Regions from separate parts of the Marinobacter sp. DUT-3 genome, predicted to be linked through region 3. Evidence: predicted binding sites of a transcription regulator. Region 3 holds the regulator's gene; each other region holds the start of a gene.

Region 1 (7,694 bases), 960 kb from region 3:
CGCGACATTCAGGGACTGATCAAGTAGCACCTGACCCATCGCGCACGCAATATTGTCGAAGGAGCCATTCGCTGGCCCCGGAGAAGTGTGCTTAAATGAACCTGTCGCAATTGCATGCACTGGTATCAGGAGTCGCAGGTTTTGGGCAGTATCAAAACAGCTGCACCGGCAATGCTGAACGATCTTTACGGCGGCGCCATGAATCCGGACGGCTGGCCGGTCTTCCTCGGAAAGCTCGCCAGACTGTTCCATACCGGGACTGCGTCATTACGGGTAACGGACATTCATGACCCCGTGGTTCACCGCTCTTATACCGTGGGTTTCGATGACACGGCTAACGCAACCTATCATGAAGGGGCGTTCTTTCATGACCCGTTCCGCATTCCGCTGTCTGAAGGCCCCCTTGGCAAGATTCAGGTGAGCCACCAGATTATTGCGGATCGAGAGTTCGAGCAAAGCTCCCACTACCAGACGATTTTCCGGCCCAACGGCAATTTCTACGCCATGGGCGCGCAATTCGACCGGGGGCGGCAATGCGCCATGCACATCGGCGTTCATCGCTGCCGGCGGGCCGGCGCTTTCAGCCCGGACGAACAGCAAACCCTTGAGTTTTTCTCACCACACCTGAAAAGAGCGGCGGACCTGACGCGCCTGATTGGCCAGTTTGAATCAGCTCTCCAGCAGGCACACGCCGCGCTCGACCGCTTGCCCTTTGGCGTCTGGATCCTGGATCACCACTTGCGTTGTCAGTGGCTTAATAACGTTGCAGAAGAATGCGCGAGAACCCGGGCCTTTGGGCTGGGACTTCATGGTGGCAAACTCGCATTCAGCAACGAGAGTATGCATAACCAGTTACGCGCCGCTGTCCGCCTGCTCCAGGATGGGACCTGCAACACCCACAGCATTTCAGTTTCCCCCAGGGGGGCGTCACTGGCGCTGGTTAACTACCGCCAAGGACCATCGAGTTTTGGCACCACTGCATACGGTGGAGAGACAGTACTGGCCTTCCTCCTGAACCCGGATCGTCCCGTGACACTGAACACCAACCACCTGATGTCAATCTACCGCCTGACGCCCGCGGAAATCCGACTGGCCGGGGAGCTGGTCAGAGGGCATGACATCAAGGAAGCCAGCGCCTGCCTGGGCATTTCGGTACATACTGCGAGAACACAGCTCAAGTCCGTCATGCAGAAAATGCAGGTGACCCGCCAGGCCGACATGGTTCGCTGCCTGCTTCTGGGAGCGGCTTCCCTGGCGCCGGAACACCACCATGCTTGAAAGAGACAGCGGTCGATGGCTGTCATGGTCTGACCACGGCCCCCGTGACGGCAAACCGGTATTCTTTCTCCACGGCATTCCCGGATCACGCGTGGCGCCCGCCGGGCTGGCAACAGAGGCCAGCGCTTTGGGGCTTCGCCTGATCAGCCCTGACAGACCAGGATACGGTGACTCCACCCCCATAGGGCACTATGGCTTGGCCGACCACACCAGCGACCTACTGGCTCTGGCGGACCATCTGAAACTGGAGCGCTTCTCAGTACTGGGATTTTCCGGAGGTGGGATATTCGCTCTCGCCTGTGCCCTGAGTGCGGCTTCCCGAATAGATAACCTGGTGGTTGTCGGGATGCCGGCCATCCCGATGATGGAGGATCCCTTTGCCCACGGCGGGGAGCTGTCGGCAGGCACGTGGCGCCTCGGGCGGGATAACCCGGAAACGCTTCCAGCCCAGCTCGAGCCGCTTCTGACGAGCGCCGAATCCCTGTGTAACGCCATGCACCAGGCCATGTCGGCCAACGACACCGCCCTGCTCTCACAGGAGCCTTTGCGGTCCGCCTATCTGGATGAAATCAAAGCGGCAACGGCTCAGGGGCCCCGGATCGCAGCGCTGTCATTTGCACGGGACATAGCCCTGATGGCCGGAGACTGGCCATTCAAGGCCGGACAAATCAACCAGAAGGTCCATGTGGTTCATGGACTACACGACAACCTGGTGTTTCCCGAGCATGCCCGCTGCCTGGCAAGCCACCTTCCCAACTGCGAACTCAGCCTGCTCGACACAGCTGGCCACTATACCGCGCTGACAGCGCCGGAAACCTTGCGGCTACTTACCCAATAATGCATCAAAGCCAGCTGTTATCAGTCCGCTGACGATTCAGAGACCGCTGGTGTCCGGGAATGGAGAAGCCAGGAAGTCATCAATACCGCGTGCAGTATCAGCAATGGAATCGACGCCAGCAGCAAGCCGGTCCAGCCCAGCGCCGTCAGCACAGCCCCGGCGCTGAGAGCCGCGACAGCCTGGGAGCTGAACACCATCATATCGTTCAGCCCCTGAACCCGGAAACGCTCCTCATCCCTGTACCCCCTGGGCAAAAGGGTGGTGCCACCAACGAACAGGAAATTCCAGCCCACACCCAACAGAATCAGCGCAAACAGGTAATGATGGAAAGTGATGCCACTGAACGCCAGCAGTATACAGGCCAGGTAGGCTATCAACCCGCCGGCCATCATCAGGGGAATGCCGACCACCCGGGTCAGCCAGCCGCTGATCAGCGACGGCAGGTACATGGCAACAATATGAATCTGGATCACCCGTTTGGCGTCCGGAAGTTCGTGGCCGGCCATCTCGGTCATGCTTAGCGGAGTAGCTGTCATGATAAAGCTCATCACGGCATAACCAATGGCTGCTCCGCTGATGGCGGTCCACACCACGGGGGCACGCAGGATGTCTTTCAGGGGTCGACCGCCCCCGGCCGGAGCTTCCCTGACCAGTTCACTTTTTGCGCGATAGCCCAGCGCCAACACCCCCATCGCCAGTAACTGGACGACGCCCAGCCCCAGCCAGCCTTCGAGGAACGGGTGATCCCCCTGGCCCGCACTGCCGAGGAGAGCAATTTCAGGTCCCAGCCACGCGGCAATCAGGCCACCAAGCAACACCCGCGCCGCGGCGGAGCCTGCCAACTCCGACTTTACGGATTCCATCGCGGCGAAGCGGTACTGATGAACTACCGCCAGCCCTGTCCCGCCGACAATGGCTGCCAGACACAGCAGCGGAAAACTGGAAAGCCAGGCCGAGGCCCCGCCCGTCAGACCGGACAGCACCCCCATCAATGCACCAAGAAGCATGACCGGCTTTCGACCCAGGCGCTCCATCAACCAGGTTGCAGGCTTGATGGCCAGCACAGTGCCGACTACCACCAGCCCTACTGGCAGAGTGGCCCACTCGGGGGACGGCGCCAGAATCCGGCCATGAATGCTGCCGATGAAGACAATGAAGGGGGCCGTACACATGGCCAGTGCCTGGGCGGCAACCAGTATCCAGACGTTGAGAGGCATGGGCGGGTTATTTCTTCCTGTAAATAATCCCCGGGTGGCACTGCACCATTTCGTACAGGTGGGGCAATCCATTGAGTGATTCCGACGCGCCCAGAATAAGGTAACCACCGGGGTTCAGGGTGGCGTGAATGCGCGTCAGGATGTCCTTTTTGAGTTCCGCAGAAAAATATATCAACACATTGCGGCACATGACAATATCAAACTTGCCCAGCATATACCGCTCCAGCAGGTTCAGTTCCTTGAACTCCACCATGCTCTTGATCTGGGGACGTATCTGCCAGCCGCCGTTCAAAGATGGCGCGAAGAACTGCTTCTGGCGCTCCGGGGACAGCCCGCGCCCAATCGCGATCATTTCGTACTCACCTTTGCGGGCGACTTCCAGAACGCTTTTGGATATATCCGTTGCAGTCAGCTTCACATCCCGGAGTTTACCCGGGCGCTGACGCCGGAACTCCTCGATGATCATGGCCACCGAGTATGGTTCCTGCCCCGTGGAACAGGCAGCCGACCAGATCCTCAAAGGCTGCATGGATTTGCGTTCAGCAAACTCAGGCAGCAGCTTTTCCTGAAGAATCCGGAACGGGTGGTTGTCGCGGAACCACAGGGTTTCATTGGTGGTCATCGCGTCAATGACCAACTCCCTGAGATTGCTGCGGCCCGGACGCTTCAGCTGCCCCAGCAGATCCCCGAGGGTTGTAAGCTGGTTTTCTTCGAGAATGCGGCGCAGACGGCTTTTTACGAGGTATTGTTTGTTCTCACCCAGCAGAATGCCACAGGCATCCTGCAGGAACGTCTTAAAAGCTTCGTATTCCTGTGGCGTAATGTCCGCTTTCATTGAATCTCTGCGTCAGGTGAATCTGCAAGGATCGCTGGCCCTAGGCACGATCAATTATTTCCATAACCTTCTCGGCCAGCTCATCTGCACTGAACTTTGCCATAAACTCGTCAGCGCCAACCTTCTGCACCATTGCGGTATTGAACACACCGCTCAGTGAGGTATGGAGCATAATAAACATATCCCGTAACGCCGGATCGTTTTTGCATCGGGTCACCAGAGTGTAACCATCCATCTCTGGCATTTCGACGTCGGAAATCACGAGGGACAAATGATCGCTGGCCCTGGAACCATCTTCAGTGATTTTTTTCAGGTAATCAAAAGCCTGCTTCCCATCGTCCCGTGTAACAACCTCCATGCCGATGGCGGTCAGGCATCGCTCTATCTGCCGTCTCGCGACACTGGAGTCATCAACGACCAGCACAGGCAGGTGTGCCTGAACACGCCCGGCGCTGCGGGCCACCAAATCCTGGTTAACATCGTCCCTGAGCGGAGAAACTTCTGCAAGAATCTTTTCTACATCGATGATTTCAACCAGTTTGTCGTCCATTTTTGTGACCGACGTCAGGTACACATCGTTGCCGGCACCCTTGGGCGGCGGCAGGATATCTTCCCAGTTCATGTTCACGATCTGGTCAACACCGGTAACCATAAACCCCTGGGTCTTGCGGTTGTACTCGGTGATGATGACGAAGCTGTTCGCCAGCTCCTCGCGGGGAACTCCGGGATGGCCGATGGCCATGGCCAGATCAATGACGGGGATGGTTTCACCGCGGATATGGGCGACCCCCCGAACCACGCTACGACTTTTGGGAATCGACGACAGCTTGGGGCACTGCAGGACTTCCTTTACCTTGAAAACGTTGATGCCATACATCTGCCTGCCGCGAAGACGGAACAACAGGAGCTCCAGGCGGTTCTGCCCCACCAGCTGCGTACGCTGATTTACACTGTCGAGTACCCCTGCCATTACTTTTCCCCCAGGTCTGCCCGCGGACATGCCGGCATGCATTTTGCTTTTTCTGCTCTCAAGAGCGGATGAAACCAGCTTTTCGCCGGAATTTTGACTCACTATGTGAAGTTAACGGCCGATTCCCCGAACCCTTAAGCTTTTCGGGATCTTCCACTGACAATTGACAGCATAGGACAAACCGCAGCGTATGCGCATCACCATTTTTGTCGTCACACTGTTAACGTCTGTCCCGGTGCTGGTGCAGGCCGCAAACACCACCGCCGAGCAGATCAGGAGCGCTGCGGCTTCGTTCCTTGACGAGTTTTCGAAACAACAGGCGGACAACGGTTTCGAGGTCATACACAAAACCGGCCGACTGGACAGCCGACTGGCCCTGGCCACCTGTAACGCCCCCCTGGACGTCAGTTTCAGCGGTGATCCCTGGAAAACCACGCAACCGACGTTACAGGTCTCGTGTCGCGGCGAACGGCCGTGGCGCATGTTTCTCAACGCGTCCGTGTCCATTACCGGAGAAGGCCTTGTGGCCGCACGCCCACTGGCCAGGGGAGAGCGGGTCATGGCGAACATGATCGAAACGGACTCAGTCGTGGTTAATGCCACCCGCAAGGGTGTGATTAACAACGTTGACCAGCTGGTGGGCATGGAGATGCGACGCGGCGTCAACGCCGGCACACTGATGACGCCAGACCTGCTCTCAGCTCCGGCAGCGGTGACCAGAGGCGATCATGTTATCATCACCGCCAGAAGTGGAAATTTCTCGGTCAATTCTCGCGGCAAGGCCATGGCCGACGCGGGCGTGGGCGATCAGGTACTGGTAGAGAATCTGTCATCGTCCCGCACCGTGAAAGCATTGGTGACCGCCCCGGGCCAGGTTGAAATTCCTATGTAGGTGCGGCGCGCTTTTTCCGCAGGCGGCAGAGTCTTGCCGCTCCACGCTCTGCGAATGACAGAAGTGTAATCTTCTGGAGCTAAAAATTCGCTAAAGCTTCCGGCCTGACGGCCGATACGCAGGTATAAAATTCGCGAATGCTGTCCCCCGTACAGTCAATAAGGTAAGCAGGTACCGATATGTCAGTTGACTTTAATGGAATTGGTCCCGGCCAGGTCAACACCCAGAGAACCACGGCCGACAAGTCTGGCTCCACCCAGAATGCCCAGCCCCAGGCACCCGAGCAGGCCAAGAGCCAGGGTGCCCGCGGTGAGAACGTAAACCTGAGCAATCAGGCCAAGAACCTGAAACAGCTGGAACAGAAGCTGGGTGATTATCCGGAAATGGATGATGACCGCATTGAGCAGATCCGTGCGGCGCTGGCCGATGGTTCATACAAGGTTGACGCCGAGAAACTGGCCCAGAAAATGCTTGAGATGGATAAAAGCATATTCGGGTGAGTAAATCATGGCCGCAATCGATGAACTGAAAGACCTTCTCTCTCAGGATATCCGTCAACTGGATGCACTGGCGGATATTCTGGAGCAGGAAAAGTCCTGCCTCTCTTCCTCGGACATGCAGGCACTGCAAGCAATAACGACCGAGAAAAACACCCTGCTCGACCAGATCCGCGGCCGTGCCAGGCAAAAAATTCATACCCTCGTTGCCATGGGCTATCGCCCGGAAAGCGGAGCGCCATCCCGTTTTATCCGCAGCGCCGGATTATCCGATCTTGCGTCGCTGTGGTCGCAGGCCAATGAGCGCCTGACGTTCTGCCAGGAGATCAACCAGAACAACGGTCGCGTCATCAGCCACATGCAGAAGCGCCTGTCGCGCCTGACAGACATCTTCCGTGGCGCCAGCAGCCAGCAAAAGCTTTACGGCGCCCATGGCGAACAGACCGGCGCTTCCCAGAGAACCATCCTGGCCAGCGCCTGATTCCGGCCAACGCACTCTCCGGAATGCCTGCAGACCTTACCGGGTATAGATGGTCATCCGCGAAGCCGGATCGAAACGGATATCGTGGATGCTGACATTGCCCAGCGCCGGCGTTCGCCCGCCACTGACCCGGATGTTATCCATGTGGATCTCCTCTATCCGCTCCGGGAAAGCCAGGGTGAGCGATCCATCAGTCCCGAGCTGATGTCGGGGTTCGTCATCGCGATAGTGAACCCCTTTAATGGTCAGGTCGGAGTCCAGGAAGTTCAGGATTGGAACAAAAATATGGGCCGTCAGCTTGATACCTTCCACCACATCCGGCTCCTGGCTGCCTTCACCGCCCCCCGGCACCATGGCGGTGGCGGCAGCAATACGTTGCGCCAACGCGCTATCCCCCTGCCCGGCCACCCTCGCCAGATCGTCATCACTCAACGGTGAGAACCCCTTGCTCCGATACATCTCTCCGGAGTCCGGCGAAGCCGCCTGCGGAGAGTCTGCGCCACTACTGGCCGCAAAACTGACCAGCGGCTGCAGCGGCAATGCCACCATGGTGATCAACGCTGCAGCGTTGCGGTACCGGGACTGGTGCTTAAGAACCCTGTAGAGCTCCCGCTCGGTGATCCACCCCGCCTGGACCAGCACCTCCCCAAGACGCTGCCCGGTTTCCTCCTGAAGGCGCAATCCCT
Region 2 (7,694 bases), on a different contig from region 3:
GCCCTTTTCAACATGACCACGTTTCAGGGCATCGCTTGCTGCGGCCACAAAATCAAGGAACAGGTTTTCCGCCAATTCCGGCGCAGCGGCCGATGAGAAACCCGGCCGGGTACCGGAAGCGGTATCCGCCGCCAACGTGAATTGGGGAACAACAAGAAGAGAACCACCTGTGTCCTGCAGGCTGCGATTCATCCGTCCCTGGTCGTCGGGGAAAACACGATAGCTCAGAACCTTTCTCACCAGGCTCTGAACCTCTCTGATTCCGTCACCACGCTCAACACCCAAGAGAAGCAACAGGCCTTCCTGGATTTCAGCAACTAACTGATTATCAACCGTAACACTTGCACTTGATACGCGCTGGATAAGCCCCTTCATCAAACTCCCTGTGGAAGGACCATTAAGAATTGGCAAGAGTGTATCCATGGCACCCGGTGGCCGCAACCCCTACCGGGCGGACTTAGTCTAAAGTCCCAGTCACTTTCGCAGCCACCTCGTCCACCCCACGCATCAGCGCGTCAACGATGGCCGGCTCTGATGCAGAGTGGCCAGCATCCCGGATAATTCTCAGGTCGGCTTGGGGCCAGGCTCTGGCCAGTGCCAGCGCGTTATCCAGCGGGCACACCATATCGTAGCGACCATGGACGATCACGCCGGGAATGTCCGCCAATCTGGGTGCATCGCGCACGATCTGGTCCGCTTCCAGAAAAGCGTCATGCATAAAATAGTGACACTCGATCCTGGACAGCGCGATGGCGACGTGGGGATGGCCGAAATGCTCAACAACCCTGGGATTGGGATGAAGAGTCGCACACCGACCTTCCCAGACCGACCAGGCCTTGGCTGCCTGAATTTGTTCCAATTCGTTACTGCTTGTAAGCCGCTGGTAATAAGCCCTTACCAGGTCACCTCGCTCTTCTTCCGGAATCGGGCTCAGAAAATCCTCCCAGTAATCCGGAAAGACACGACTCGCCCCCTCCTGATAGAACCAGTGAATATCCCGGGGACGACACAGGAAGATTCCCCGCAACACCAATCCCAATACACGCTCAGGGAAGTTCTGGGCATAAACAAGGCTGAGCGTGGATCCCCAGCTACCCCCGAACAGCAGCCACCGGTCAATCCCCAGGAACGTACGAACGGTTTCCATATCCTCCACCAGCTTGTCGGTGCTGTTCCCTTCAAGCTCCGCCAGCGGCGTTGAACGTCCCGCGCCACGCTGATCCATCAAAATGATGCGATAGCGTTCAGCATCGAAAAAACGACGATGATAATCCTCACACCCGCCACCCGGACCACCATGGACCACCAGCACCGGCATTCCATTCGGGTTCCCGCTTTCCTCCACATGCAATTCATGAGGCGGATCAACGGCGATACGATGCTGGGCATTCGGTTTGATTTCTGGGTAAAGGGTGAGCATGGGGCGCTCCGGTAAAAGGATGTAACCGGAGTTTAGCTGAAGTGAACGAAAAAGGGGCGGACCACAATGGACCCGCCCCTCCTGTTTCACGTACTGCAGATTACTTCTTGTGGGCGCGTTTACGCTCGTTTTCGGTAAGGAGCTTCTTACGCAACCGAATCGACTTGGGCGTAACTTCCACCAGCTCGTCATCATCGATGAATTCCAGCGCCTGCTCGAGCGTGAACTTGATCGGCGGCACCAGGCCAATGACCTCATCCTTCCCGGAAGCACGCATGTTATCGAGCTTCTTACCCTTGGTCGGGTTGACGACCAGATCGTTTTCGCGGCTGTGAATCCCGCACAACTGACCCTCATAGATTTCCTGGCCAGGATCAAGGAACAGCTTGCCACGACTCTGCAGCGTTTCCAGAGAGTAGGTCAACGCCGTACCGGTCGCCATTGACACGATCACACCGTTCTGGCGACTGGTCACATCACCGCCCTTGATCGGGCCGTAATGGCTGAAGGTTGACGTCAGAATGCCGGAGCCGGACGTCAGGGTCAGAAACGAGTTACGGAAGCCAATCAGGCCGCGCGCGGGAATGGTGTAATCAAGACGCATACGCCCCTTGCCATCCGGAACCATGTTGGTCAGATCGCCCTTACGCAGACCCATCTGATCCATCAGGGCGCCCTGGTGCTGCTCCTCGATGTCGATAATGACGTTTTCGTATGGCTCCTGCTTCTCGCCATCGATCTCACGAATGACAACCTCAGGACGACCAACCGCCAGCTCGAAGTTTTCGCGGCGCATATTTTCGATCAGCACCGAAAGGTGCAGCTCACCACGACCGGATACCTTGAACTTGTCCGCGGAATCGCCTTCTTCAACGCGCAGGGCAACGTTGTGGAGCAACTCCTTTTCCAGACGTTCCTTGATATTCCGGCTGGTGACAAACTTGCCCTCTTTACCACAGAACGGCGAGTCGTTGACCTGGAACGTCATGGATACGGTCGGCTCATCCACCGTCAACGGCGGCAACGCCTCGACATTGGAAGGATCACAGAGCGTATCGGAAATGAACAGCGAATCCAGACCACTCACACAAACAATGTCGCCAGCTTGCGCCTCATCGACTTCGACACGCTGCAGACCGGAGTGCCCCATGATCTTCAGGATACGGCCCTGGCGCTTTTTACCGTCGGCGCCGATGGCGGCCACGGGCGAATTGGTCTTGATCTTGCCGCGCATAATGCGACCGATGCCAATCACACCCAGGAAGCTGCTGTAGTCCAGCTGGGAAATCTGCATCTGGAACGGACCATCAAGATCGACGGACGGAGCAGGCACGTGATCAACAATCGCCTGGAATACGGCATCCATGTTGTCGTCGAGATTTTCGTGGTCCATCCCGGCGATGCCGTTGAGGGCGCTGGCGTATACGATGGGGAAATCCAGCTGTTCATCGGTGGCGCCAAGGTTGTCGAACAGATCGAAAACCTGATCAACCACCCAGTCTGGACGGGCGCCAGGACGGTCGATCTTGTTGACCACCACGATCGGATGCAGACCGGCATCGAAGGCCTTCTGGGTCACGAAGCGGGTTTGCGGCATCGGGCCGTCGATGGAATCAACCACCAACAGCACACAATCGACCATACTCATCACCCGCTCCACTTCGCCGCCAAAGTCGGCGTGGCCCGGGGTATCAACGATATTGATGTCGTAGTCGTGCCATTTCAGCGCGGTGTTCTTGGCCAGAATGGTAATGCCACGCTCTTTTTCCTGATCGTTGGAGTCCATAACGCGCTCGCTTTCGAGCTCTTTACGCTCCAGCGTACCGGACTGACGCAGCAACTGATCTACCAGGGTGGTTTTACCGTGGTCAACGTGGGCGATGATGGCGATATTACGAAGTTTTTCAATCACAAAAATAATCCTGCGGCATGCACTCAATGACCTGAGAGGGTCTTTCGCAGGGTCACCCCTGCACATGCCGTCTCAAATCCGTAAAATGAATTCATTCACCAGAACCGGCTGGCCCGGCGCCCTGCATACCGTTTGGAGTTTTTTCATCCCAAAAGCGGCAGGGTAAAAATGAGGTGGCGCGCAGTATATCGAAAAGTCCGTGTCGTTTATATGAAGAATAACGCCTATTCAGCACACAACATAGGTGCACCACTTTTGTGCAATTAAGTATTGCGCGCACCATTTTGATGCACCAAAGAAGTGCGAAACATTGGGTAACCTCTCCACAGACGCGCCAAAAAAGTCCGCACCCCTTGTGGTTGCGCTGTTCTGGCGCACGCCTGATAAATTGGCAAGACAATTGCTTTGTTCCTGTCAGCCGATTTTGCAGGTAAGACGCCGCAGCTTTTGATAAGCTGCCCCAACCTCAAAACAGATCGGAAGTCAGCGTCGCTGAGCGATCCGGCACAACGAACATGAAATCACCCGCCCAGCGGGAAACACGATGGAGCATGCACAATGTCCAAGACAGTTGATTTGATCAAAGAGCACGAAGTCAAATGGGTTGACCTGCGATTCACGGACAGCCGTGGTAAAGAGCAGCACGTGACTCTGCCTGCCACCGAAGTGGACGACGACTTTTTTACCGACGGCAAGATGTTTGACGGCTCCTCAATTGCCGGCTGGAAAGGCATCAACGAATCCGACATGATCCTGATGCCGGACGACGAAACCTCCGTTCTGGATCCGTTCACCGAAGAAACTACGGTTAACATTACCTGCAACATTGTAGAGCCTTCTACCATGCAGGGTTACGAGCGTGACCCCCGTTCTGTTGCCCGTCGTGCGGAAGAATACCTGAAGTCCACCGGCATCGCCGATGGCGCCCTGTTCGGTCCGGAGCCGGAATTCTTCGTGTTCGATTCCGTGAAGTGGGAAGTGGACATGAAAGGCGCCAACTACTCTATCCACTCCGAAGAAGCCGCCTGGGTATCCGGTGAAGACTTCGATCGCAACAATATCGGTCACCGCCCGGGCGTGAAAGGCGGTTACTTCCCGGTTCCGCCGGTAGACAGCCTGCACGACCTGCGTGGCGCAATGTGTGCCGCGATGGAGTCCATGGGCCTGGAAATTGAAGTTCACCACCACGAAGTGGGCACCGCCGGTCAGTGCGAAATCGGTGTTGGCGCCAACACCCTGGTCAACAAGGCTAACGAAGTACAGATCCTCAAGTACTGCGTTCACAACGTAGCTCACGCTTACGGCAAGACCGCCACCTTCATGCCCAAGCCGGTCGTGGGTGATAACGGTTCCGGTATGCACGTCCATATGTCCCTGAGCAAGGACGGCAAGAACGTCTTCGCCGGTGACAGCTATGCGGGCCTGAGCGAATCCGCCCTGTACTACATCGGCGGCATCATCAAGCACGCCAAGGCGATCAACGCCTTCACCAACGCTTCCACCAACAGCTACAAGCGCCTGGTGCCTGGATTCGAAGCTCCGGTTATGCTGGCCTACTCCGCCCGTAACCGCTCCGCCTCCATCCGCATCCCGTACGTAAACAGCCCGAAGGCACGTCGTATCGAGGTGCGCTTCCCTGACGCGTCCGCCAACCCATACCTGGCGTTCGCAGCACTGATGATGGCCGGCCTCGACGGCATCCAGAACAAGATCCACCCTGGCGATGCCATGGACAAGGATCTGTACGACCTGCCGAAGGAAGAAGCCCTGAACATTCCGAAGGTTGCTGAAACCCTCGCGGAAGCTCTGGACTGCCTGGAAGCCGACCACGAGTTCCTGACTCGCGGCGGTGTGTTCACCGAGGACATGATTGCAGGCTACATCGACCTGAAGCGCGGTGAAGTTGAGCGTCTGAACATGACCACTCACCCGGTTGAGTTCGAGCTTTACTACTCCTGCTAATCGCAGACGCCGTTGATCTTCGGATCACAGCGTGAAAAAGCCCCGCCTCGGCGGGGCTTTTTTGTGACCTCTGCCACAGTCCCTGTGGCCCTTAACGATATGTAACCCTTTGAACCGTCAACACCGTTGAAAACGCCTACCCCGCCATTGATAATCAAATCAAACAATCACCACAGGTTACCGGAATGAACTTACGGCTTGGATTATTCGCTGGCGTGCTCGTTCTCACATCCGCCCCTGCATTGGCAGAGGTCTACAGGAACGTTGATGCCCAGGGCAACGTTACCTTCTCTGACGAACCCTCGGACGGCGCTGAAGAAGTCAGGGTCAAACCGGTTACCACGGTTACTCTGCCCAAGCCGGCGGACGTACAAGAGCCGGAAAAGCTACGCCAGGTAGCCGAGGAAGAAGGCTCAGCTTACAGCAGCGTCCGGATAGTCGCCCCCAATGACGACGAAGCCTTTCACAGCGGCAGTGGCGATGTGGCATTCCGGGTCGCCAGCAACCCTGGCCTGAAAGAAGGTCATCGCTATGAAGTCACCCTGGATGGCCAACCCGTGGGCCAGACTACCTCGGATACGGTCACTGTACGCAACGTATTCCGTGGCACCCATAATGCTGGCGTCAACATCATTGACGAAAATGGCGTGCAGGTAAAAACCGGCGAATCCATCAGCTTTACCATCCATCGCCCCTCCGTTAACAACTGACCCATCCACTACGGGCGCACTATATTGGTGCGCTCGCACCAGAAAAACGCCATACTCTGACCAGCAACGGGGCGTTTTTCCAGCATCATCTGGCTCTCCCGACCTCCAACGCACTAAGCCACAGCGTCCGCGCTGGCGGTGACAGCCGTGTGCCCGTTAACCGGGCACCTAACACGAGCCACCCTCTCAAACTGGTTCGCTTTTTGCAGAACGGAGGGTATCCCGTTATGCCCATCAACCGAGACAGCAGCATGGCACTCTCACAACTCAAAGCCACTGGCTACAAGAACATCCTGGACAGCCTGACAACGGCCATCCTGGTGCTGGGAGATGGTCTGCGCATCCAGTATCTGAATCCGGCGGCAGAAAGCCTGTTCGAGACCAGCATCACCCGCAGCGAGGGTTTACCCATCGGTGACATTCTGGTGGATTCGGAAGACGCACTTACCACACTGCATGCCGCGGCAGACAACGGCCATTCCTACACCCGTCGGGAAGCGGAGTTCGTGCTGACCAGCGGCGCGCGCCTTACGGTGGATTACTCTGTGTCCCCGGTCAGCCTGACCCCGATTGAACTGCTGATTGAGATCCAGCCCCGGGACCGGTTGCTCCGCATCAGTCGGGAAGAAGACATCATCTCCCAGCAGGAAACCACTCGCATACTGGTGCGCGGCATGGCCCATGAGATCAAGAATCCGCTTGGCGGCATTCGCGGCGCTGCGCAGTTACTGGACCGGGAACTGGACGACGAAGGTCAGCGGGAATATACCCAGGTTATCATCGACGAGGCTGATCGCCTGCGCTCCCTCGTTGACCGAATGCTGGGGCCCAACAAGGCCCTGAAGCTGGCACCCACCAACGTCCACGAAGTGCTGGAGCGTGTCAAAACCCTGCTGGAAGCCGAGAGCCGCGGCCGTCTGGCATTCCGCCGCGACTACGACCCCAGCCTGCCGGAATTCGAAGGTGACAAGGAGCAACTGATCCAGGCCTTCCTTAACATTGCCCGCAATGCGATGGAGGCCGCGTTCGAAAACCAGAGCGAACATGCCGAAGGCGAACCGCCGACCATCACTTTCCGCACCCGCGCCCTTCGCCAGTTCACCATCGGCCACAAACGCCACCGCCTGGTGTGCCGCGTGGACGTGATTGATAACGGCCCAGGCATTCCACAGGATCTGTTACAGAATATTTTCTACCCGATGATCAGCGGCCGTGCCAGCGGTACCGGCCTGGGCCTGTCCATCACCCAGAGCATCATCGGACAACATCACGGACTCGTGGAGTGTGAAAGCGAGCCCGGGAAAACCGACTTCATCATCTTCCTGCCCCTGGAGGACAACCAATGAGCCAACCGGCAAACGTCTGGATCATAGACGACGATAAAAGTATTCGCTGGGTGCTGGAGCGCGCCCTGAACCAGGCCGGTATGCAGCCCCGGGTATTTGAGAGCGGTGAAAGCATCATGTTGCGGCTCGAGCACGAACAGCCCGACGCCATCATCAGCGATATCCGCATGCCGGGCGTGGACGGCATCACCCTGCTTTCCCAGATCGTGGATGTGCATCCGGATGTTCCAGTCATCATCATGACAGCGCATTCTGACCTCGAGAGTGCGGTTACCAGTTATCAGACTGGCGCCTTTGAATACCTGCCCAAGCCCTTCGACGTGGATGACGCTGTCGCCCTGGCA
Region 3 (7,694 bases):
CTTTGACGTTCACACCACCCCCATTCACCAGGTGATGACCCACAACGGCAAGACCATCCAGGCCGACCATCTGGCCGCGGAGGCGCTGAATATCATGGAAGAGATGAAGATCAACGCCCTGCCTGTCACCGATGAGAACGGTCAACTGGTCGGCGCGATCAACATGCACGACCTGCTCCGCGCCGGCGTAATCTGAGGAGCCAACGGATGACAGACACCCTGCGCCCGCAGTGGCCCGCACGCATTCTCGACAAGGCCGCCGGCATTCACCTGCTGGCCCTGGATGTCGATGGCATCATGACCGATGGCAAGCTGTTTTTCAGTGCCACCGGCGATGAAATGAAGGGCTTCAATATTCTGGACGGACTTGGCCTCAAACAGGTCATGGCCGCGGGCATGACCGTTGCCGTAATTACCGGGCGCACGTCGCCGCTGACCGAGAAGCGTATGAAGGATCTTGGCATTCCGCACCTGATGCAGGGCCGCGAAGACAAGAAAGTGGCGCTGCAAGAGCTGGTGGACACGCTGGGGGTAGCTGCGGAAAGCATCGCCTATATGGGAGACGACCTGCCGGATCTGCCGGCCATCCGTTTCGCCGGCCTCGGTATCACAGTACCTAATGGCTATTGGCTGGTCCGCGAACACGCGGACGTATGCACATCGGTTGCCGGCGGCAGTGGCGCGGTGCGCGAGGTGTGCGATCTGCTGCTGACCGCGCGCGGCAAGCTTGACTCCACCCTGGCAAGCTACACCCAGGCCGACTGAAGGATCCCGTCACCATGAGAGGCAACCTGCTTTCGACCCTGCTGCTGGCTGACCGCCCCGTGCTTAGAACCCTTGCGCTCGGCTGTACCGCTGTAGCCCTGGTAGTGATGATGTGGCAGAGTGACGACCCTCAGGAACCGGTGGAGGCCGCAGCCCTGAGGGGGCAGTCCGAACCCGATGGTTTTGTGGTCAACGGTCGATACCGCTCGTTTGATGACACCGGAAGACTGACCGTGTGGTTTGAAAGCCCACGCATTGAACAGTTTGAATCCGACAACAAGGCGATCATGGCGTCCCCCAGGGCACGATTATACAGCGAGGGCGAAGAAGAGCCCTGGCGCCTGAGCTCGGATAGCGGAACCTTCCTGGAAACGGAGGGCCTGCTACTTCTGGAGGACAATGTCGAAGTGATTCGTCATACCAGCGATAACCGGCAGGGCACCCTGACGACTTCCAGACTGACGCTGGACAACGAAAGCCGCACAGTCTACACAGACGCACCGGTGAAACTGACCGACTCCTTCAGCGTTACCCGGGCCATCGGCATGAAGGCGTGGATTGATGACCGCATACTCGAACTTAACTCACAGGTGGAAGGACGCTATGAGCCTGGCCAACAAGCCAATCCGTAAATTGACCGCCGCGCTGGCCGCCTTGCTGGTTGCCGGATCCGCTGCTGCTTTCAACCTGGATTCCGACACCCCGATCACTGTCAACGCGGACAACGCGCGGCTGGACGACAGCAAGGGCGTTGCCACCTACACCGGTGATGTCATCCTGACCCAGGACGCTACCGAGCTTACCGCCGACAAGGTGATCCTGTACCGGGACGAGAACGGCCTCCGGCGTATCGAGGCAACCGGCCGGCCCGCCCATTACCGGCAACCCGCCCGGGATGGTCAGGGTGAAACCGATGCCCGCGCCCTCAATATCACCTATTCCGCTCCGGAGAGCCGGCTGACGTTCGAACGCGAAGCGGAAATCGAACAGAACGGCAACCTGTTCCGTGGCGACATCATTCATTATGATAGCGTCGATCGGGTAGTTACCGCCGAAGGTGCTGCAGAAGAAACCAACGGCAGTGGCCGTGTTGAAATGGTTATCCAGCCACGCAACAGCCAAAACAGACAGGATTCGGATGGCAGTTCTCAGGGCCAGTAATCTGGCGAAAAGCTACAAGCAAAAGAAAGTGGTCCTTGACGTCTCCCTGGAGATCCGCAGCGGCGAAATCGTTGGCCTTCTGGGTCCCAACGGGGCCGGCAAGACCACCTGCTTCTACATGATCGTGGGTCTGGTGCCGGCGGATAATGGCCGCATCACCATCGACAGCCAGGACATCACTCCGCTGCCCATGCATGGCCGGGCGCGCAGAGGCATTGGTTACCTACCCCAGGAAGCGTCGGTGTTCCGCAAGCTGACGGTGCGGGACAACATCATGGCCATCCTGGAAACCCGCAAGGAACTCAAGCGGACCGATCGCGAGAGCAAGGTGGAAGAGTTGCTGGAGGAGTTTCACATTACCCACATCCGTGACAGCGTTGGTATGGCGCTGTCCGGCGGTGAGCGGCGGCGGGTGGAAATTGCCCGGGCACTGGCCATGGAGCCGGCGTTTATCCTGCTGGACGAACCGTTTGCCGGTGTTGATCCGATTTCAGTCAGCGATATCAAGCAGATAATCCGCCACCTGCGGGACAAGGGCATCGGCGTTCTGATCACCGACCACAACGTGCGTGAAACCCTGGATATCTGTGAGAATGCCTACATTGTGTCGGGCGGCCACATCATTGCCTCCGGCAATTCCGAGGAAATCCTGGCCAACCAGCAGGTGAAAGAGGTTTACCTTGGCAATGAATTCCGACTTTGACGTAACGCATATTCCGACACCGCCGTCTTCATGACCCAATTGTCATGTTGGTGACAAGCAAGTACACTCGGCAAAGAACTTGCTTGGTCTGGCAAGTAGCCAGCATACAACGAATTTTTTTGCAATCACCCGTTAAGACGGTGCTATTGAGTCACGGATCCTGAACCATGGTTATGAAAGCGTCATTACAGTTAAAACTGGGTCAGAGCCTGACCATGACGCCCCAGTTGCAGCAGGCGATCAAGCTTCTGCAACTCTCCACACTGGACCTGCAGCAGGAAATCCAGCAGGCGCTGGACTCGAACCCCATGCTGGAAACGTCGGAAGATGACGACGCGCCCGACGCCAACGAATCCGGGCAGGACAACGAGGAGTCGGCCAAGGCCGAGGAAACCGCTTCAGCGGCGGAATCCGCCACCGACTGGGATGAATCCGAGAATGGCCCCGACTGGTCGTCGGAGAACGACATTCCCGACAACATCCCCGATGACCTGCCGGTAGACACCGCCTGGGATGACATCTACCAGTCCGCGCCAGCACCGGCGGCCCGCAACGACGACGAAAACGACAGCGACTTCGAAACCCGCAACTCCCCGACGGAAACCCTTCAGGACCATCTCGAATGGCAGCTGAACCTGACGCCTCTCAGCGAACGGGACCAGGCCATCGCCCACGCCCTGATGGACGCGGTAGACGAACGCGGATACCTGACTACCTCCATTGAGGAAATCCATTCCGGACTGGTTGACGACACGGAAGACGACCCGCTGGAACTGGATGAAGTGGAGGCCGTGCTGCACCGCCTGCAACACTTTGATCCTCCCGGCGTCTTTGCCCGTGACCTGCAGGGGTGCCTGCTGATCCAGCTGAACCAGTTGCCCCCGGACACCCCCTGGCTGGCCCAGGCGCGACTGGTTATCACCCATTACATCAACCTTCTGGGCAACCGGGATTACGCGCAACTGCTGCGCCGCAGCCGCCTGAAGGAAGACCAGCTGCGGGAAGTGCTGGCGCTGATCACCAGCCTCAACCCGCGCCCGGGCGATTCGGTGGACCGGGCGGAGCCGGACTATGTCATTCCCGACGTGATGGTTCGCAAGCATAACGGGCGCTGGCGTGTTGAACTCAATCCGGACATTGCGCCACGAATCCGGGTCAATGCCAGCTATGCCTCCCTGATCAAGCGCGCGGACAGCAGTGCCGACAACACCTACCTGAGAGATCAGCTGCAGGAAGCCAAATGGTTCATCAAGAGCCTGCAGAGCCGGAACGAAACCCTGCTCAAGGTGGCAACCCGCATTGTCGAGCACCAGCAGGGATTTCTGGATCATGGCGAGGAAGCCATGAAGCCGCTGATCCTCTCGGACATAGCCCAGGCCGTGGAAATGCATGAGTCCACCATTTCCCGGGTGACCACACAGAAATACATGCACACCCCCCGTGGCATCTTCGAACTGAAGTACTTTTTCTCCAGCCATGTCAGCACCGATGAGGGCGGAGAGTGTTCCTCAACCGCGATCCGTGCCATGATCAAGAAACTGATTGCGTCAGAAACTCCGAAAAAGCCATTGAGCGATAGCAAAATTGCAGCCATGCTAGGAGAACAGGGCATCAAGGTAGCCAGGCGGACCGTAGCCAAATATCGGGAGGCTATGCACATTCCGCCATCCAACGAACGAAAACGGCTGGTTTGACCCGACAGGATCCGCCGGCGTGAACAGCGCTGGCACACCGTCAGCCCTTAACAGGGGCCGGCAAGATGACGACAGGAGACGCCTATGCAACTCAATATTTCAGGCCACCATGTAGAATTGACCCCCGCACTGAAAGATTACGTATCAGGCAAGTTTGAAAAGCTCGAGCGCCATTTTGACCACATCAGCAACTGCCAGGTAACGCTTGAGGTGGAGAAGGTACGGCAGATGGCGGAGGCGACACTCCATGTGATTGGCGGTGAGATTCACGCAAAGGCGGAAAACGATGACATGTACGCAGCGATTGATTCGCTGATTGACAAGCTGGACCGTCAGATTCTCAAGCACAAGGAAAAGAACGTCGATCGTATGCATGGTAACGGCGCCCGTTAAGGCGCTGTTTTCCAGGCATTCAAAACAATCGAGCTGCGGCATGGGTTAACATGCCGCAGCCTTTTTTTTACGGAATTGCAGTCGATCCATGAGCGACACATCCCTGACTATAGAAAACATACTTGCACCGGAGCTGACCCTTTGCCGGGTAGCTGCGTCCAGCAAGAAACGCGTTCTGGAATTCATTGCCGAGGAGGTAAATCAGCAGGACGCCTCCCTCAGTGAGACCCAGATCTTCAACAACCTGATCTCACGGGAGCGGTTGGGAAGTACCGGCATCGGCCAGGGGATCGCTATCCCTCATTGCCGCCTGGACGGCCTGGACCGAGTGGTAGGCGTGCTGTTTACGCTGGAAGAAGGCGTGGGCTTTGACGCCATTGACAATCAGCCGGTGGACCTGGTGTTTGCCCTGATTGTTCCCAAGGAAGCCACCAGCGAACACCTGGAACTGCTCAGCCAGCTGGCGGAGAAGTTCAACGATCGCGGATTTTGCGATCAACTGCGGCAGTGTACCGATGCCCAGTCTCTTTACAGCCGCATGCTGGACAGTAACGGCTGATATTTTACTGACCGGAGGCAAACAGGCGATGAAACTGATTATTGTCAGTGGCAGGTCGGGCTCAGGGAAAAGTACGGCGCTGCATGTACTGGAAGACCTTGGTTTTTACTGTATTGATAACCTGCCCATTGGCCTGCTCTTCCCCCTGACCAAGGAAGCCGCCAGCCACAGCGACACTCCCGGTCGCCTGAAGAAGATGGCGGTCAGCATTGATGCCCGCAACCTGGCGGGTGAACTGACCAATTTCGAAGCCATTTACCGCCAACTCCAGAATACCGGCGTGACCGTCGAGATCATTTACCTGGACGCGGACGAACAATCCCTGCTTCAGCGTTTCCATGCCACCCGGCGCAAGCACCCGCTGAGCGACGACAAGACCTCGCTCCGTGAGGCCATCAGCAACGAGAAAAAACTGCTGGAACCGCTGTCCAAACTGGCCGACCTGTACATCGACACCACCGGTATGTCCATGTATGAGTTACGTGACATGGTCAAACAACGGATCGTCGGTCGCAAGGAGCAGGAACTGGCGCTGCTGTTCCAGTCGTTCGGGTTCAAGCACGGCGTGCCACTGGACTCTGACTACGTCTTCGACGTGCGCTGCCTGCCCAACCCTTACTGGGACACAAGCCTGCGACAGTTTGTCGGCACTGACCAACCGGTCATCGATTTCCTGGAAAAGGAACCACTGACCCGCAAGATGGTCGAGGACCTGACCACGTTCCTGGAAAGCTGGCTTCCTACCTTCGCTGACAGCAACCGAAGCTATATGACCATCTCCATCGGCTGCACCGGCGGCCAGCATCGCTCCGTCTACGTCTGCGAACAACTTGGCCAGCATTTCCGCCAGAAGTACAGCAACGTTCAGGTGCGCCACACGGAACTGCCGCACCTGCAACCCCGGGACCCAGCGTAACCTGCTTATGATTCGCCGAAACATCACCATTATCAACAAGCTGGGGTTGCACGCACGGGCAACCGCCAAGCTGGTTGCAACGGCGTCCGCTTACCAAAGTACCGTGAGAATCTGCGGCAAGGGCCGTGAGGTTGATGCCAAGAATATCATGCAGGTCATGATGTTGGCGGCCAGCAAGGGAACGGAAGTAGAGCTGATTGCAGACGGCGAGGACGAACAACAGGCCATTGAAGCCCTGGCCGAGCTAATCAATGACTATTTTGGCGAAGGCGAGTAAGGCCCCGTCTCGCTCGCCGGGCGGTTTTCTTCGACATTCACCTACAACTCTTTCTCACCTGTACCGCCTAACTCCGCTATAATACGGGGGTTTTCTGACTGTGGGTGATTCATGACCGATATTCTGGAAAAAAGCCAGGCCCGCCAGCGCCTTCGCTCCCTCAGCGAAGCGTTGGACAGTGGTGCGCTGAAACAGGTTGCACGCATCCTGAATGGCGGCCTGAGCCCCAGTGATATTGCTCACCTGCTGGAATCGTCACCGCCCCGCCAGCGGGCTCTGCTGTGGAACCTGGTCGATAAGCAGCTTGAAGGGGAGGTTCTCCAATACCTCAGCGATGACATCCGGGGCTACTTCCTCAGCCAGCTTAATGCCCAGGAACTGGCGGACATCCTGGAAGATTTCGAGTCGGATGACCTGGCCGACTTGCTGCAGCAGCTGCCGGATACCGTCATCCAGGAAGTCCTGGATACCATGGACGAGCAGGACCGGCAGCGGGTAGAGGAAGTTCTGTCCTACCCGGAGGACACCGCTGGCGGCCTGATGAACACGGACACCATCACGGTGCGCCCGGACATCAGCATCGATGTGGTATTACGCTACCTGCGCAGGCACCGCAACCTGCCGCCAATGACCGACAGTCTGATCGTGGTGAGCCGGCGGGATGAATTCATTGGTATGCTCCCGATCACCAAGATGCTGGTCTCCAATCCGGCGGCGACGGTGCGGGAAGTGATGGACACTGACATTGAACCCATTCCGGTGCTGTTGTCGGACACCAAGGTTGCCACCCTGTTTGAGCGCTACGACCTGATTTCCGCGCCGGTAGTGAATGAGGATGGTCGCCTGCTGGGCCGTATCACCATCGATGACGTGGTAGACGTTATCCGCGAGGACGCAGACCATTCGCTGATGAGCATGGCCGGTCTGGATGAGGACGAGGATACGTTCGCGCCAATCCTTAAAACGACCCGGCGCCGGGCCATCTGGCTGGGCATCAACCTGATTACCGCGTTCATTGCGTCCGGCGTTATCGGCATTTTTGAGGACACCATCGCCAAGGTGGTTGCACTGGCGGTGTTGATGCCCATTGTCGCCAGCATGGGCGGCATTGCCGGCAGCCAGACCCTGACTCTGGTGATCCGCGGCATGGCCGTGGGCCAGATCAGCGGCGTTAACGTCCGCTGGCTGCTGAACCGGGAGTTTGTGGTGGGCATGCTCAACGGCGT
Region 4 (7,694 bases), on a different contig from region 3:
CCCATGTTGCCGGAATTGTTGAACATCATCGGGGGCAGGAAGGTTTTCAGATCCAGGTTCAGCACCCGGGCCAGGGGGTAGAGGATAATGCCGGAACCCAGTACCACCACGGTGGCTGCCACTGCGAGGCTGGTGTATTCCTGTAGTGGTGCCTGCTGGTCTGCCAGGACCGCGAACACCAGCATGGGGACGAACAGTTCCATGTTCAGGGTGTTCAATCCCTGGATATCGGGCGTGCGATAACGGCCATACAGTGCGCCACATCCGGCAATCAGGAAAACCGGCAACATCGTGGACAGGATCTGACCAATCATTCGAAGGCTCCGACAGGGGTTATGGGTCAGCCGATGGACAATAAACCGTTAGGTTCGCAAGTGTTGGCCGTGTTCGGCAAGGAAAACCTGTGAATCTTCGACCAAAGCTTTAAACCCGCAGACGGACCGGTCATGTCTCTGATATGCGACGGCTTGCGGTGGTCATGACTCCTGCCACAGAATGATGACCATTCACCCGTCCCCATGACCGATCGGAGTGCCACGTGCCCATAGATTTCGACAAGTCCGTTATCCGCGAACAGACCTGTTCGGTAAAATTCGATGCCCGCCGGGCCGTGTTTGGTAAGGAGGATGTGATTCCGCTGTGGGTGGCGGATATGGATTTCCCGGCACCGGAGGCGGTCACCCGGGCCCTGGAAACCCGGGCCCGACACCCGATATACGGCTACACCCTGTTTCCTGATTCCCTGTATCAGTCGATGATCGACTGGTACAGGGACCGCCATGGTTGGACTATTGAAAGGGAATGGATCCTTATGGCGCCCGGCGTGGTGCCATCCCTTCATGCAGCGTGCCTGGCATTTTCCGAGCCTGGTGAGGGAGTCATCATTCAGCCGCCGGTCTACCCGCCGTTCTTCAGTTCGGTAAAGCGGACCGACCGGACAGTGATTGAAAATCCGTTGGACTGTGTCGACGGACGTTACACTATGGATTTTGAACACCTCGAACAGTGCGCCGCCCGTGACGATGCTCGCCTGTTGGTGCTGTGTTCCCCCCACAACCCCGTTGGCCGGGTGTGGACGGATGAGGAACTGCGGGCAGTGCTGGATATTGCCCGCCGACACGGCCTGGTGGTGTTGTCCGATGAGATTCACTGTGACCTGGTGTATCCGGACAAGCCGACGCATTGCATGCTTGCCCGCCTGGCGGAAGCCGGCGATGCGCTGGTAACGGCGGTTGCCCCGAGCAAGACCTTCAACATGCCGGGACTTGGGCTGTCGGCGCTGGTGATTCCTGATCCTGACCGACGGCGAGCAATGAAGGAAGTTTTCGATTCCCTTCACATGGGGCAATGCAATCCATTCAGCATCACCGGCTTTGAAGCCGGCTACCGGCATGGTGGTCCCTGGCTTGATGAGCTGATGCCTTACCTTCAGCAGAATCGCGATTTTGTGGCGGACTTTCTGGCACAGCGGATACCTGAAGTGACCATGGCGGTGCCGGAAGGAACCTACCTGCTCTGGCTGGATTGCCGTGGGCTGACACCGGATGACAAAGCGCTGAAACAGTTCTTTGTGCAGGACGCGGGCATTGGTATGAATCCCGGCGCGACCTTCGGCGACAACGGGCGCGGCTTCATGCGGATGAATATTGGATGTCCCCGGCCGCTCCTGGAGCAGGCACTGGAGCGCATCGAAGCGGCTGTCATCCGGCGTTTCCGGTAAGCAGTCGGGTGTGCCCTGAAGACTTGTCAGCTTTTTTTACGACCACAGTTGTCGTGGGGTTTACAGGAATACACAGGCGTCTGGTTTTAAAGCGAAAGACAGAAACTGGCATTGCCGATGCTTTTGTTTTGGGTGGTACTCATTAACGGAATATGGGGAAACCCAGGGAGGCAAGTATGCCAAGAATTACACTGGTCACGTTGTTGGCCGTCGTATTGTTTTTCCCAACACTGGCAAGTGCGGCGCAGATAACAGCTAGCTATGACGTCAATCTCAACTCGGACGATCCGGGTCTGGTGGTTAACTCCGCAGATATTGCTGACAATCCTTTCACGTTCAATCTTGGCGAAGGGGAAAGCCAGTATTTCAGCTTGTTCAAGATCTGGACCAATGAATCCGATGTAGGGGACGACGACGAAGTTGCCTATCCGATCTCGGTGGACTTCAGTTTCACTTCGCCCGATGTGCTGTTCGGATCGATCGATGGTGAGACCGTGGGGGTGAACAAGGTAGGAGGCCTGTTCCAGAAAGGGGTACTCACCTGGGACGGTTCACTGGATCTGTTCTTTGGCGCCCAGGGCGATGGCCATCTTCGGGTCACCCTGTTTGATGCCGTATTCAATGAAGGCTATCTTTTTGGCCTGCATGAGGGCAAGAAATACGGTGCCAAGGTCAAGGCCAAAATCGAGCTGATTGCCAAGGCGTCACAGGTTCCCGAGCCGGGCACCCTGGCGTTGCTGGGACTGGGCTTGCTTGGTATTGGGCTGCGTGCCCGTCGTAACGCCGGCTGAACGAACAGGTTCCTCAGACGTTCCGTTGGAGTCAGGGGGATGACCATTCCCCTGACTCCGGGTTAGCTTGAGGGCACTTTACGTGTCGCAAGAAACAGTCCTGCCAGTATTAACAGCCCGCCAATGATGTGAAAGTGCCCCAGCCGTTCCCCCAGGAAGACCCCCGCCAGTATCGATGCGAACACCGGCGTCAGGTACATGAACATGGCCGCCCTTGCAGGCCCCACCCGATGCACGCCGTGATTCCAGAATGCGTACGCCAGGATTCCGGGGAAGAAGGCAAAATACAATAATGGCGTGATCGTGGCGCGACCAACTTCGAACCCCCCTTTGAAGAACATCAGCTCTATCAGATAGAACGGCAATATAACCAGTGTGCCCAGGGCGATCTGGGTGGTCAGGAATGTCAGCGCAGGCAAGGGCACCGCCTGCCGTCTGAGCAGCACAGAGAACAGCCCCCAGCTGAACACTGCAGCCACCATGATCAGATCCCCGGGCTGGGCCTCGAGTTTCGTAAGCACCGACAACTGTCCACGGGCGACGACCGTCAGTATTCCCAGCACGGCCAACAGGATGCCCAGTAGCTGAACCGGGCGGGTCCGGTCACCCAGGAGCAGCCAGGCCAGCAAGGCAATGAAAATGGGAATGGTGGCGTTGATCAGGGCAATGTTGGTGGCACTGGTAGTGATGGCGGCGTAGTACAGCAGCGAGTTGAACGCTGCCACGCTGAAGGTGGCCAGTATAAGCATGGACCCCAGGTACTGGCGGATAACCTGACGGTGGCGCAACACGCCCGGGAGGCCGAAGGGCAGGATAACCGCCAGGGCGATCACCCATCGCCAGAATGACATGGACAAGGGCGGGATGCTGTCGACCGCACCCTTGGCAACCACAGCGTTGCCTGCCCAGAATAACGGTGTCAGTACCAGCCCAACGTAGGCCAGCCATATTGGCTTCGGGGAATGAATAGACACGCCAGCTCCTGTTGTCGTTCGAAAACGTCGGAAGCCGGTAGCATACTACTCGCCGGGAACTTCTGCCTCCGTACCAACGTGGTAGGCCGCAAAGCCGGCCATCACCACCTGATCCACGGCCATGCCAATGATGCGACCGTTGCTGGCCGCTCGGATAGGGTGCTGGGCGTTGGTGATAGGGTCGGCCACATAGCCCAGAACCTCACCTTCGGAAACACGGGCGCCGAGATCCACTTCACTGAACAGGATGCCGCCGTTTGGCACGCGGATCCAGTTGGAATCGTAGTAAACCGGTTCCGGGTCTCCCCAGACGAACATCCGGGAAATCATGCCTTCCTTTTCCAGCAGGCTGGTCAGGCTGTTTACGCCCGCATCAATCTGATGTTCCTGAATGCGGTGAGATTCGCCAGCTTCCATGGTCACGGTACGAATACCGGCTTCCACCGCCGCCGTGCGTAGCATGCCGGAGGAGCCTGAACTGTGGACCACCGCCATGCGGTCAAAGCCACGGGTGAAGGCTGCCACATCCGGATTGTTCATGTCCGCCCGCAACTGAGGCAGGTTTGTGCGCTTTTGTGAGCCGGTGTGGATGTCCACCAGCATGTCGCATTTGCGGATCACGCTCTCAAACAGTGAATGAGCAATGCGATCTGCCAGACTGCCATCCGGGCTGCCCGGAAAATGGCGATTCAGGTCACGGCGATCCGGCAGGTAGCGGGTACCTTGCTGGAAACCCGGCAGATTGACGATGGGAATGCCTACAACCCGGCCGGAGAGTTTCTCGGGGTTGAGGTCGTAGACCGTGCGGCGAACGATCTCGATGCCGTTGAGCTCGTCACCGTGAACCGCGCCGGTCAGGCACAGAGTGGGGCCCGCATTGACGCCATTGACCACCAGCACCGGTGTAGGCTGCGACAGTCCGGCAATCTGTATGTTCGGTGACCATGCCAGGCGCGTGGAGGTGCCAGGACGGACTTTGGATCCCAGCAGCTCGAAAGTACTGGCCGCTTCCGGTTCTTCTGTTTCAGAATCCGCTTCACTGTCAGCTTTCGAAGTGTCGGGCGCGTTGCCTGAGCCATCGGCGACTTCGATTTTTACATCGGCCCCGCCGGGTTCCAGGGAATCCCCGGCAGATTCACTGACCTCTTCTTCCCTGGGCGGCTCAGGGACGGGAGCGATCTCTTTGAGATCAATGTTGGGGGCGACCTTTTGGGGTTTCTTGCTTTCCGTCCCAGCAGACTCCGGCTGACGGGTATCCTCCTGATCGTCCCTCTGTGCTGCTTTTTCGCTTGCAGACCCGGCCCGTGAGCTTTTGCGGGGCTCGGAGTTCTCCACATCCTCAACGCTCTCGTCCTCTGCGAGCTCTGCCAGCAGGACTTCCTTGGCCTCTCCGTTCTGATTGGCCAAAACGGGATGCACGGTGATCAGAGCACCGAGTGACAGGCCGATGAATGTCAGGTTTTTGAACCGGTTAAACAGCATAATTCCTCTCAGGTCGGCAGCCAGTCGGGACAGCTCCCAGATCCGGCGGCGAAAACGGCCTCTAGGATAAAGCGCCCCTGCTATCATGAATACGGCTGTGACAAAGGTTTAATGCCACCTTCATGAAATCTTTGTGCATTCCCGCAAAATGACCTATGTAGTAGATCTACAGGCAACATTTTGCGTTCATGTGACACTTATACGTGCTGAAGGGAGTAAACTGTATGGATCTTTTGCGAATTTTGATTGCGATTTTGTTACCGCCGTTAGGTGTCTTTTTGCAGGTGGGTATCGGCAAGCACTTCTGGATCAACATCCTGTTGACCCTTCTCGGTTACATTCCCGGCATCGTTCACGCCGTCTACATCATTGCCAAAAAATAGGTGGAAGCGACAAGCCCGGGCAACGCCGGGCTTTTTCATTGCCTCCTGCCGATGGCAGACCAGTGATCACCTTTTTCCGCGGCCTTGCCATCCGCTTTCAGTTTCAGCAGGTGCGCGAGCGCCGAGCGTGCCGCAAGCCCGTGGATGGCCTGCGGTACGTCATCATAGGCCGCTGCCGTCAGATCCTTCAGAGTCACCGGAGCAAGCTGCTTCAGGGCCTTGGCTACCTTGTGCTCCCGCGCCAGCCGGTGGGTGATCAGGTAATCAATCACCGCTTCCGGTTGCCCCATCAGGAAACCGTGCGCCGGCGCAATATAGCGGACCGGTTCGGCCAGCAAATCGTACAAAGCCTCCAGGTACGCCTTCATATCCCCATCCGGCGGATTAATCACCACCGTGGACCCCTGCATGATGTGATCCCCGGAAAACAGCAGTTCCTGATCCAACAGCAGGTAGCAGATATGGTTTGAGGCGTGACCGGGCGTATGAATCGCCTTCAGAATGCCTGCGTCGGTAACGATCAGATCGCCGTGTTCCGGCTCATCGTCCGGTGCGAAGGTCTGATCCTGGGATGCACCAGCAGGCGCCGGCAACCCGAATACCCGGCATCCGGTCCTGGCTTTCAGCGCCGCGGTGGCCGGGGAGTGATCCCGGTGGGTATGGGTCACCACCACCTGATCAATCACTCCGCCGGTCAGCTCCAGGATGCGCTCAATGTGGGTTTCATCGTCCGGCCCCGGATCCAGCACCGTAAACCGTTCATGGCCGAACAGATAGGTATTGGTACCCGGCCCGGTCATCATCCCCGGGTTGGGCGCTGTCAACCGGATCACCCCGGCGGCGATCTCCACCGGTTCCCCGGGCACAATCTCCGCCCGGGTCGAACCTTCCCCTTCCGGGTCCAGCTTGGCGGCCTCGTCATAGGCCGGCGAACCGGGTTCCAGCATCACCGGCTTGCCCTTCTTCAGCGCCGGCCATGGCTGATCCGGGTATGGCTCCGGCGGATTGGCATGGGCATAGCGCATCACCGCGTCCGCGTTATCAAAGCTGCTCAACACCCGCAGCGTGCGAATCGTCGGCAGCCCCAGCAAACGTTCACCGTTGCGGTGTTCCTCTAACGCCAGGGCAGGACTGATCCACACATGATCAATCGTCTCCACGCCATCATGGCTGGCCACCTGGCCTTCCGGCGCGATCGTCACAAAAAACCGGGTATCAAACCGCCGCGGCGGTCCCGGAGGCGTGATCCAGTGCCCCAGATACGCCAACCGATCCAGCGGAATCGCCAACCCATGCTGCGCGCACAACTGCGCCAGAGACCGTTTGCCGCTGAACAGCGCCTGACGCTCACCATGAACCGGATGGTCTCCACCAATCGTCGCCCCGTCGGCATCCATTGCCACCAGAATGCCGGCCTCCTCAAAACACTCGCGCACCGCCGCGAGCATATAATCGGCACCGCCTTCGTCGACACTCATGGTCTGACTGATTTCCGAATCAGCCGGGCCAAGAGCGTGTTCGCGACCGAGAGGTTCCTGTTCATCCACCGCGCCGCCGGGAAACACAAAATAACCGGGCATGAAAACCGCGTCCCAGGTGCGTTGCAAAAGCAGCACCTGGAGACCTTCAGGGGTGTCGCGTGTCAGAACCAGCGTGGCAGCAGGGCGAATATCCATAGACTTTCCGTAATCGTTTTATTTGGGTGCGCTGACAAGGTTGGAACGATGGTAGGAAATGGCTTTCCAAAACTGTGCGGAGCCCAAGCGCCACATGGATGTGCTTGAGCATGTTTTGGAAAGCCATTTACTACCATCGCTACCCCCAAGTTAAGAGGCGCAAGGGATCACTAGCAAGATAACCGATTTCAATAAGAACGTCCTGAGATGACCACTAAAGTCCAAGAGCGTATGATTCCGCCCTCAAACTGAACTTGTATAGAAACAGGTACCCGACCGTGGCCCGTATAAAGCTCTCTTTTCCGGATGACGTTTTTTGTTTTGAAACCAAGATGCCGGTTCGGATCACCGATATCAACGGCGCCAATCATTTGGGCAACGACGCCCTCATATCCATGCTCTCGGAAGCTCGGGCCCAGTTCCTGGTGAAGTACGGCATCCAGGAAGCCGATCAGAATGGCGTGGGGATCATCGTTACTGACCTGGCCACCATGTACCAGTCCGAATCGTTTTTCCCGGAAATGCTGCGATTTGAGGTTGGGCTTATGGACTTCAACAAGTACGGGGGCGATTTCGTATTCCGCGTCAGCAAAGCCGAGAGCGGCCAACCGGTAGCACTGGCCAAGTACGGCTTTGTGTTCTTCAACTACCAGCGTAAGGCTGTTGTG

The links. Region 3 encodes sigma-54, which starts transcription at its own class of promoters, with help from an activator protein. Its sites were predicted from a motif close to ANTGGCATNNANNTTGCTNT; they were not measured.
Region 1: a site for sigma-54 is predicted at 5,169-5,188, ahead of flgA (flagellar basal body P-ring formation chaperone FlgA). Genes of this name have one in related genera too.
Region 2: a site for sigma-54 is predicted at 3,720-3,739, ahead of glnA (glutamate--ammonia ligase). Genes of this name have one in related genera too.
Region 4: a site for sigma-54 is predicted at 1,825-1,844, ahead of ACQUWM_RS09970 (PEP-CTERM sorting domain-containing protein). Genes of this name have one in related genera too.

Annotation. Positions count from the first base shown of each region.
Region 1 covers NZ_JBNRMG010000001.1:969,964-977,657, forward strand. The annotation lists gene ACQUWM_RS04370 (hydrolase) at 1-27, shown strand, start outside; gene ACQUWM_RS04375 (helix-turn-helix transcriptional regulator) at 142-1,278, shown strand; gene ACQUWM_RS04380 (alpha/beta fold hydrolase) at 1,271-2,116, shown strand; gene ACQUWM_RS04385 (MFS transporter) at 2,137-3,333, opposite strand; gene ACQUWM_RS04390 (CheR family methyltransferase) at 3,341-4,168, opposite strand; gene ACQUWM_RS04395 (chemotaxis protein CheV) at 4,209-5,138, opposite strand; gene flgA (flagellar basal body P-ring formation chaperone FlgA) at 5,329-6,030, shown strand; gene flgM (flagellar biosynthesis anti-sigma factor FlgM) at 6,210-6,530, shown strand; gene ACQUWM_RS04410 (flagella synthesis protein FlgN) at 6,538-7,008, shown strand; gene ACQUWM_RS04415 (pilus assembly protein PilB) at 7,045-7,694, opposite strand, start outside.
Region 2 covers NZ_JBNRMG010000017.1:37,870-45,563, reverse strand. The annotation lists gene dtd (D-aminoacyl-tRNA deacylase) at 1-375, opposite strand, end outside; gene pip (prolyl aminopeptidase) at 458-1,420, opposite strand; gene typA (translational GTPase TypA) at 1,521-3,332, opposite strand; gene glnA (glutamate--ammonia ligase) at 3,891-5,294, shown strand; gene ACQUWM_RS18195 (DUF4124 domain-containing protein) at 5,480-6,004, shown strand; gene glnL (nitrogen regulation protein NR(II)) at 6,232-7,350, shown strand; gene ntrC (nitrogen regulation protein NR(I)) at 7,347-7,694, shown strand, end outside.
Region 3 covers NZ_JBNRMG010000001.1:13,862-21,555, reverse strand. The annotation lists gene ACQUWM_RS00110 (KpsF/GutQ family sugar-phosphate isomerase) at 1-196, shown strand, start outside; gene ACQUWM_RS00105 (KdsC family phosphatase) at 208-765, shown strand; gene lptC (LPS export ABC transporter periplasmic protein LptC) at 780-1,397, shown strand; gene lptA (lipopolysaccharide transport periplasmic protein LptA) at 1,369-1,926, shown strand; gene lptB (LPS export ABC transporter ATP-binding protein) at 1,904-2,629, shown strand; gene ACQUWM_RS00085 (RNA polymerase factor sigma-54) at 2,803-4,323, shown strand; gene hpf (ribosome hibernation promoting factor) at 4,408-4,716, shown strand; gene ptsN (PTS IIA-like nitrogen regulatory protein PtsN) at 4,805-5,275, shown strand; gene rapZ (RNase adapter RapZ) at 5,304-6,191, shown strand; gene ACQUWM_RS00065 (HPr family phosphocarrier protein) at 6,199-6,468, shown strand; gene mgtE (magnesium transporter) at 6,580-7,694, shown strand, end outside.
Region 4 covers NZ_JBNRMG010000004.1:351,508-359,201, reverse strand. The annotation lists gene ACQUWM_RS09980 (AEC family transporter) at 1-314, opposite strand, end outside; gene ACQUWM_RS09975 (MalY/PatB family protein) at 539-1,720, shown strand; gene ACQUWM_RS09970 (PEP-CTERM sorting domain-containing protein) at 1,897-2,511, shown strand; gene ACQUWM_RS09965 (DMT family transporter) at 2,574-3,485, opposite strand; gene ACQUWM_RS09960 (succinylglutamate desuccinylase/aspartoacylase family protein) at 3,531-4,967, opposite strand; gene ACQUWM_RS09955 (YqaE/Pmp3 family membrane protein) at 5,192-5,350, shown strand; gene ACQUWM_RS09950 (MBL fold metallo-hydrolase) at 5,386-7,026, opposite strand; gene ACQUWM_RS09945 (thioesterase family protein) at 7,305-7,694, shown strand, end outside.